Regions from separate parts of the Pseudohaliea sp. genome, predicted to be linked through region 1. Evidence: predicted binding sites of a transcription regulator. Region 1 holds the regulator's gene; the other holds the start of a gene.

Region 1 (3,880 bases):
GCGCTGCCTCGGCGGCCTGGTCTGCGCCGCCCAGCGGATGGCGGCCCTGCGCCATTTCGCTTCGCGCCGGGCCATGGACATCGACGGGCTCGGCGACAAGCTGGTGGAGCAGCTCGTGGAGCGGGGCCTCGTGGAGACCGTGGCCGACCTCTACGCGCTGCGGCGGGACGACCTCCTCGGCCTGGAGCGCATGGGCGAGAAAAGCGCTGACAACCTGCTGGCGGCGCTGGAGGCGAGCAAGGCCACCACGCTGGCGCGCTTTCTCTACTCCCTCGGTATCCGCGAGGTGGGCGAGGCCACGGCGCGCTCGCTGGCAAGGCACTTCGGCAGCTACGAGTCGCTGGCGTCGGCGTCCGAGGAGAACCTGCTGGCCGTCGATGATGTCGGGCCGGTGGTTGCCGATCACCTGCGCCAGTTCTTCGACGACCCGGCGAGCCAGGCCGTGGTCAGGGCCCTGCGCGAGGCCGGGGTGCACTGGCCCGAGGCGGAGGCGGCGGCCGACGATGCGCCGCTGGCCGGTCAGACCTGGGTGGTCACCGGCAAGCTTCAGAGCATGACGCGGGACGAGGCCAGCGCGGCGCTGCAGGCCCTCGGGGCCCGCGTGTCGGGCAGTGTCTCCGCGAAGACCCGCACTCTGGTCGCCGGGCCCGGAGCGGGCAGCAAGCTGGCGAAGGCGGAAGCGCTGGAGGTGCCGGTCATCGACGAGGCCGCATTCCTCGCCTTTCTCGACGAACACGGGGGACGGCCGTGAGAACGCTGCTGCTGGTATCGCTGTGCCTTGTTGTCGCCGGTTGCGCCACGACACCGCCGCGGGACCTCGACAATCTCTGCGAGATCTTCCGCGACAAGGACGGCTGGTATGATGATGCACGGGATGCGAGTGAGCGCTGGGGCAGCCCGATCCCGGTGCTGATGGCGATCATGCACCAGGAATCGCGTTTCGTCGCCAAAGCCAAGCCGCCGCGGAAGAAGATCTTCGGTTTCATTCCCGGGCCGCGCCCCTCCGACTCCTACGGCTACAGCCAGGCGCTCAAGGCCACCTGGCGCGCCTACGAGCGCAGCGCCGGCAACTACGGCGCCGACCGCGACGATTTCGGTGACGCCATCGATTTCATCGGCTGGTACAACCACCAGTCAACCAGGCGCAACGGCATCCGGCCGGACGACGCCTACCGGCTCTACCTGGCGTACCACGAAGGCCACGGTGGCTTTGCCCGGGGCAGCTTCAGGAGCAAGGACTGGCTGCGCTCCGTGGCGCGCAAGGTCGAGCGCCGGTCCTCGCTGTACAGCGGACAGCTGCCGGCCTGCCGGGAAGAACTCGAGGACGATGGCTGGTTCTTCGGCTGGTTCTGAGGGACGGGGCGCGGTGCTGCGACAGGCTTTTGACTGTGACGGCCCTGTTGCAAAAAGGGGCCGATCTGTCATGTTATTGTCACAGTGCGGCGGCAGACTTCGCGGACAAATTCCCATGCAGGCTACCGTGCCATGAGTGAACGCACCGTCCTGGTGGTCGACGACGAGTTCGCAATCCGCGACATGCTGCGCATGGCGCTCGAGATCGTCGATTACCGCTGTCTGGAGGCCGATAACATCCAGGACGCCCATGCCACTATCGTCGACCAGCGGCCGGACATCGTCCTCCTCGACTGGATGCTTCCCGGGGGCAGTGGCATCGAACTGCTCCGTCGCCTGAAGCGCGACGAGGGGACGCGGGAGATACCGGTCATCATGCTGACTGCGAAGACGGCGGAGGACAACGTCATCCAGGGCCTCGACGTCGGCGCCGACGACTACATCACCAAGCCCTTCGCACCGCGGGAACTCATTGCGCGTATCAAGGCCCTGCTGCGCAGGGCGGGCGGGGCGGAGGCCAGTGACCGCATGCAGGTCTCCGAACTGGTGCTGGACAGCAAGAGCCGGCGTGTCTTTCTCGCCGACGAGCCACTCGACATGGGTCCCACGGAGTTCAACCTGCTGCAGTTCTTCATGGCGCACCCGGAGCGGGCCTACACGCGCAACCAGCTGCTCGACCAGGTCTGGGGTGCGAACGTCTACGTTGAGGAACGCACCGTCGACGTCCACATCCGCCGCCTGCGCAAGGCGCTGTCGGCCGGCGCCAGTGACTACAGCGGCCTTATCCAGACCGTGCGCGGCACCGGGTACCGCTTCTCCGCTCGGGGGGCTCCCACCGGGTGAACCTGGCCGGTAGCTGGCGTGGGGAGTTGCGCAAGCTGCTGCTGGTGCTGGCCGCGTCGGCGCTGGCCGGCTGGTTGTTCGGCTACCCTCTGGCCATGCTCACCGTGGGCCTCGGGACCATCAGCGGCGTCTGGCTCTACCAGATCTGGCGCATGCGCCGCTGGCTCGAGGATCCGGAGCAGACGCCGCCGGAGAGCTTCGGCATCTGGGGCGTCGTCTACGACACCATCTACCGCCTGCAGCGGGAGAACCGCGAGGCGCGCAGCCGGCTTCAGTCCACCGTCGACTACCTGCAGAGTTCCTTCGCCTCCATGCGCGACGGGGTGGTCATCCTCACCCAGGCCGGGGCCATCGAGTGGTGCAACGAGGCTGCCCGCACGCTGCTCGGTCTCGAGTACCCCAGGGACCGGGGCCAGCTGATCCTGAACCTCGTGCGCCTGCCCGAGTTCCACCGCTACTTCATCAACGGCGATTTCTCCCAGCCCCTGCAGGTCGGCCTGAAGGGCGGTGCGCCTCGCTTCCTGCAGATGGAGGTCACCACTTTTGCCGACGGTGATTTCCTTCTCTTCGTGCGCGATGTGACCCGCATGCTGCAGCTGGAGCAGCAGCGGCGGGATTTCGTCGGCAATGTCTCGCACGAGCTGCGCACTCCGCTCACGGTGTTCAAGGGCTACCTCGACACCCTCATGGCCGCGGGAGACCGGCTGGACCCGCGCTTCCACAAGCCGCTGGAACAGATGGAACTGCAGGCCCGGCGTATGGAGAACCTTCTCGACGATCTGCTCTGGCTCTCGCGCATCGAGAGCGTGCGCAGCGAGAAGAAGACGGAGCGCGTGGACATGGCGGGCCTGGTCGAGGAGCTTCGAGACGAGCTGGCGCACTCGCACCCGGAACGGGTCGTGGCAGTGCGCCTGGACACGCGCGACGGCGTTGCCGGTGATTACCGCGAACTGCACAGCGCCGTTTCCAACCTGGTGCTCAATGCCATCAAGTACAGCCCGGACGACAAGCCGGTGCTGGTTCACTGGCGCCGCGAGGGCGACGAACTGCTGCTGTCGGTCGTGGACCAGGGCCCGGGCATTGAAGAGCAACACCTGCCGCGCCTGACGGAACGCTTCTACCGGGTCGACGAGAGCCGCTCGAGCGCAACGGGCGGTACGGGGCTGGGCCTTGCCATCGTCAAGCACGTCGCCGCCTCTCACCGGGCGGAGCTGCGCATCGAGAGTGAGCCGGGGGAGGGCAGTACCTTTACCCTGGCCTTCGCCGCCTGACGTGCGTGCGGGCAGGGCCTGGCGTCGCGTGTGCCTGCTGCTGGCCCTGGTAGCCGCGCCGGCCCTTGGGGACCGCACCCTGCCGCCCTATGAGCCCGCCTCGGGCCTGGTCGGGAGCCTGGGCAGTGCCGGCTCGGATACGCTGGCCAACCTCATGTCCCTGTGGGCGCGCGCGTTCAGCGCCCACCACCCGGCGGTGACGGTGGAAGTGCAGGCCGCCGGGTCGGCGACGGCACCACCGGCGCTGGCAGAGGGCACAGCTGAACTCGGCCCCATGAGCCGCGCCATGACCGCGCGCGAGGTGGAGGCCTTTCGCGGGCGTTTCGGCTACCCTCCCACTGCCGTGCCTGTCGCCGTCGACGCAGTGGCGGTCTTCGTACACCAGGACAACCCGCTCCGGGCGCTCTCCCTCG
Region 2 (3,880 bases), on a different contig from region 1:
CGTCCCCCTCCAGAGCCTCCAGGCCGGCGGTGTAGCGCCCCGCCGGCTGCCGGGAGAACGCCACGAGGCGGCCCGTCTCCGGGATGAACTGCAGGTAGTTGCCTTCGGCGACTGCGTTGAAGAGGCCGATTCGGGTGACCGGGAGCGTGCGCTCGGCGCCCTCGGCCGTGACCACCGGGTGCGCCCTGGTGACGACCTGCCCTGACGCGGTCATCTCCCGCTGCAGCTCGAACCAGAGACGCTCGATCTCGGCGATGGCCGGCAGGCGGTTGGCCTGGCCCATGCGTCCGGCGAAATCGACCAGGAAGTCGCCGCGATCCGGGTGCTCGAGACGGCTCAGGGACACGTGAAACTGGCCCTGGGCGTCCGAGGCCACCTGCTGGAGAACGCCGAACAGTTCCTTCAGTGACCCCATGCGCTCGCGCAGGCGCTCCTCGAGTTCGCCGATGGCCTGGTCGTTCTCCTCGTAGCGCGTTTCCATCGCGGTGCTGCGGGCCTCGAGCTCTGCGCGGCGGCTCCGGACCTCGGCGAGGAGACGCTCGCGCTCGGCCTGTTCGGCGCGGAAGTGCGCGATCCGCTCCCGATCCTCGGCGCGGTCGCCGACGCGGCCCTCGCGGACGGCCTCAAGAAGTGACTCCAGTGTGAGTGGACCTTCGTCCGGGGCGTCTGCGGCGCGGGCCGCGCCAGCCAGGACCAGGGCCGGCAGCAGCAGGGCCGCCAGCAGGGGCTTCAGGGTATTCATGGGCGCTCGACCTCATTCGGTACCAGGGGAATGCTCACCAGTTCCGGGGCGATCTCCTGCCGCGCGACGCGGAGCCCCTGGTCCACGAGGCGCCGGTAGGGCGAGGTCGGCAGAGACACCCACTGCCCCTGTGCGTGGTTCCAGTAGCCGAGGCGGCCGTCACCGATGGTGCGGTAGTAGAGGCCGACGCGGCCGATGCGCAGCATGTCGGCGTCGACGGTGCCGTTACCGGCATCGATCTTCGCCTTGTAGGCCTCGATGGTGCGGCCGAAGTCGCTCTCGACCTGGTAGGCCTCGAAAACCCGCCGCGCCTTCTCCGCCGTGGTCACGTCCGAGCGCGCGAGCATGGCGCGCAGGCGACCCACACGGGCTTTCCGCTCCGGGAGCAGGAAGGGCACATCGAGACGGATGAAGCTCTCCAGGCTGTCGAGCATCCTGGCGAGGAGCGGCAGGATCTGCCGCTCGATCACCGCCACGTCGCCGATGGACTGCTCGAGGGCCGTGATTTCCTCGTCCTGGGCAGACAGTTGCCGGTCGAGCATGGCCACGTAATCCTCGAGACCGCGAACGATGCGCAGCTCCCCCCGGTAGTCCTCGAGGAGCCCGCGGTTCTCCGCGTTCAGCGCATCGACGGTCGCCTGGCTTTCGCGGCGCTCCTCGCTGCGGGCGAGGCCTTCGCCCTCGATCCGCTCAAGGTCCCCCTGGGCCGGGAGTGGCGGCGCCGCGCTGGCGCCCAGGGCGATGAGGATTGGCAGGGCCAGTCGGGTTCTGCGTGTCATGGGCTTTCCCGGTTTCGAAGGTGCATTTACTGAAGCTTCCCAAGGAAAAAGGAATTCTGTTACAGGAATGTGTCATAACGAACGCGGCAGCCGTTTCGCGGGGTGAGGCGGTCGACTCATTGACCTCGGTCAACCGTGTCCGGCTACTGTCACGGGCCTGTCACTGCGTTGTCATGAAGGACAGCGACACTCCCGGAGTGCTTATACCGGGATGCCCCCATGCCTGTTGAACCAGCCGCCGCCGTTGCCGACGAGGCCGCGGTGGTCAAGCGTCTTTCCCCCGCTGCGCTCTGGGCGGGCGTCGCTTTCTTCATCTACCTGCTGCTGGTCGGCGTCAGTACGATCGGTACTGGCTTCAAGTGGGCCTCCGGCGGGGCCGACGGCGCCGCTGCCATCTTCGCCTTTGCCAGCAACCCGGTGGTCGGCGTCATCCTCGGCACCCTGGCCACGGCCCTGGTGCAGTCCTCGAGCACGGTCACGTCGGTCATCGTCGGGCTGGTCGCCGGCGGCGTGCCCGTATCCATCGCCGTGCCCATGATCATGGGCGCGAATATGGGGACCACCATCACCAATACCATCGTCAGCCTCGGCAACCTCCGCCAGCGCGGCGCCTTCCGCGCCTCCTTCGAGGCGGCGACGGTGCATGACTTCTTCAACCTCTACAGCATTGTCGTGTTCCTTCCGATCGAGGCCCTGTTCCACCCGCTGGAGCGGATGGGCCGGGTGCTCGCCGCGGCACTGAGCGGCGGGCCGGAAGCGTCGGTCGGTGGGTTCAACCTCGTGGGCGCGGCCACGGATCCCCTGGGTCACGGCCTGCGCGACCTGCTTGGCGGCCTGCTGCCACAGACACCGGCGGCCTTGCTGACCATCGCCGCAGGGGTCGCCTGCATCATCACGTCCGTGCTGTGCCTCGGCGGACTGTTGCGCGCCGCCATGAGCGGACGCGCGAAGGGCATCATCGATACCGCGATCGGCCGCGGGCCGTTCACGGGCATTGCATCCGGGACCCTGGTGACGGTCCTGGTACAGTCCTCGTCCACCACCACGAGCCTGGTGGTCCCGCTGGCCGGTGCCGGGGTGCTCTCGACCCGGCAGATCTACCCGTTCACCCTGGGCGCCAACATCGGTACCTGCGTCACGGCGCTGCTTGCGGCCACCGCGATTACCGGATCGAACCAGGAACTCGCGCTGCAGATTGCGCTCGTGCACCTGCTCTACAATGTCCTCGGCGTGCTCGCGTTCACCCTGGTCCCGGTGCTGCGCGATTTGCCGGTCCATTCCAGCCAGTGGCTCGGCCGCCGCGTGGAAGGCCACCGGGGCTGGGCGCTCGGCTATATCTCGACCCTGTTCTTCGTGCTCCCCGGCGTAGTGTTCGGTGCGGAATACCTGTTCGAGCGGCGCCAGCCGAACCTGCCCGTCGAGGTCTGTGAGCGTGAGGACATCGGCTGCCTGCAGGACGAGGTGGAGGCCGTGGATCTGCGCCTCGAGTAGGCCCCCTCAGCCGCTGACGCGGGGCACGGCGGCGAGCAGTTCCTGCGTGTAGGGGTGCGCCGGTGCGTTGAGTACTTTCTCCGCGGTCCCCGTTTCCACGAGCAGGCCGGAGCGCATCACGCCGACACGGTGGGCGAGCCCGGGCACGATGGACAGGTCGTGGGTGATGAACAGCATTGCCAACGCGTCCTCACGCTGCAGCTCGGCGAGCAGCGCCAGTACGTCCGCACGGATCGATACGTCGAGCGCGCTGGTCGGCTCATCGCAGATGATGAGTTCCGGGTCCACCGCCAGGGCGCGGGCGATGGCGACGCGCTGGAGCTGCCCGCCGGAGAGTTCGTGCGGGTAGCGACGCGCGCAGTCCGCGGGCAGCCGGACCCGTTCCAGCAGAGCGGCCACCCGCTCATCGCGACGGCTTTCCGCGGCTTCTATGCCCAGGCTCAGCATGCCCTCGGCGATGATGGCGCCGATCGCCATGCGCGGGTTCATCGAGCTGTAGGGATTCTGGAAAATGACTTGAATGCGGCGGCGGAAAGACTGCCGCGCGCCGCGGTCGAGGCCGTCGATGCGGGTGCCGTCGAAATGAATCTCGCCACCGCTCGCGGGCTCCAGGCCGAGGATGGCCCGGCCGAGCGTCGATTTGCCGCTGCCGGACTCGCCCACGAGGGCGAAGGTCTCGCCGCGGGCGAGGGTGAGGGAGACGCCGTCCACCGCGCGGGTGACGTCCTGCACCCGGCGCAGAAGGCCTCCGCGCACCGGGAAATGCACGGCAAGATCCCGCACCTCCAGGAGCGGCGGCGCCTGAACGGGTGGCAGGAAACTGTCCTTCCCCGGCAGGGCGTCGATGAGGCGCCGGCTGTAGTCCTCC

What was found. The regulator PhoB, encoded in region 1, activates phosphate uptake and scavenging genes when phosphate is short. The targets are predictions, from matches to a motif close to TGTCATAAANNTGTAACA.
Region 2: a site for PhoB is predicted at 1,579-1,596, ahead of ACX93N_RS12690 (Na/Pi symporter). Genes of this name have one in related genera too.

What each region holds. Positions count from the first base shown of each region.
Region 1 covers NZ_JBTOLW010000029.1:32,016-35,895, reverse strand. The annotation lists gene ligA (NAD-dependent DNA ligase LigA) at 1-751, shown strand, start outside; gene ACX93N_RS13220 (transglycosylase SLT domain-containing protein) at 748-1,353, shown strand; gene phoB (phosphate regulon transcriptional regulator PhoB) at 1,486-2,196, shown strand; gene phoR (phosphate regulon sensor histidine kinase PhoR) at 2,193-3,467, shown strand; gene ACX93N_RS13205 (PstS family phosphate ABC transporter substrate-binding protein) at 3,469-3,880, shown strand, end outside.
Region 2 covers NZ_JBTOLW010000027.1:20,079-23,958, reverse strand. The annotation lists gene ACX93N_RS12700 (MotA/TolQ/ExbB proton channel family protein) at 1-742, opposite strand, end outside; gene ACX93N_RS12695 (DUF3450 domain-containing protein) at 739-1,521, opposite strand; gene ACX93N_RS12690 (Na/Pi symporter) at 1,741-3,012, shown strand; gene ACX93N_RS12685 (ABC transporter ATP-binding protein) at 3,019-3,880, opposite strand, start outside.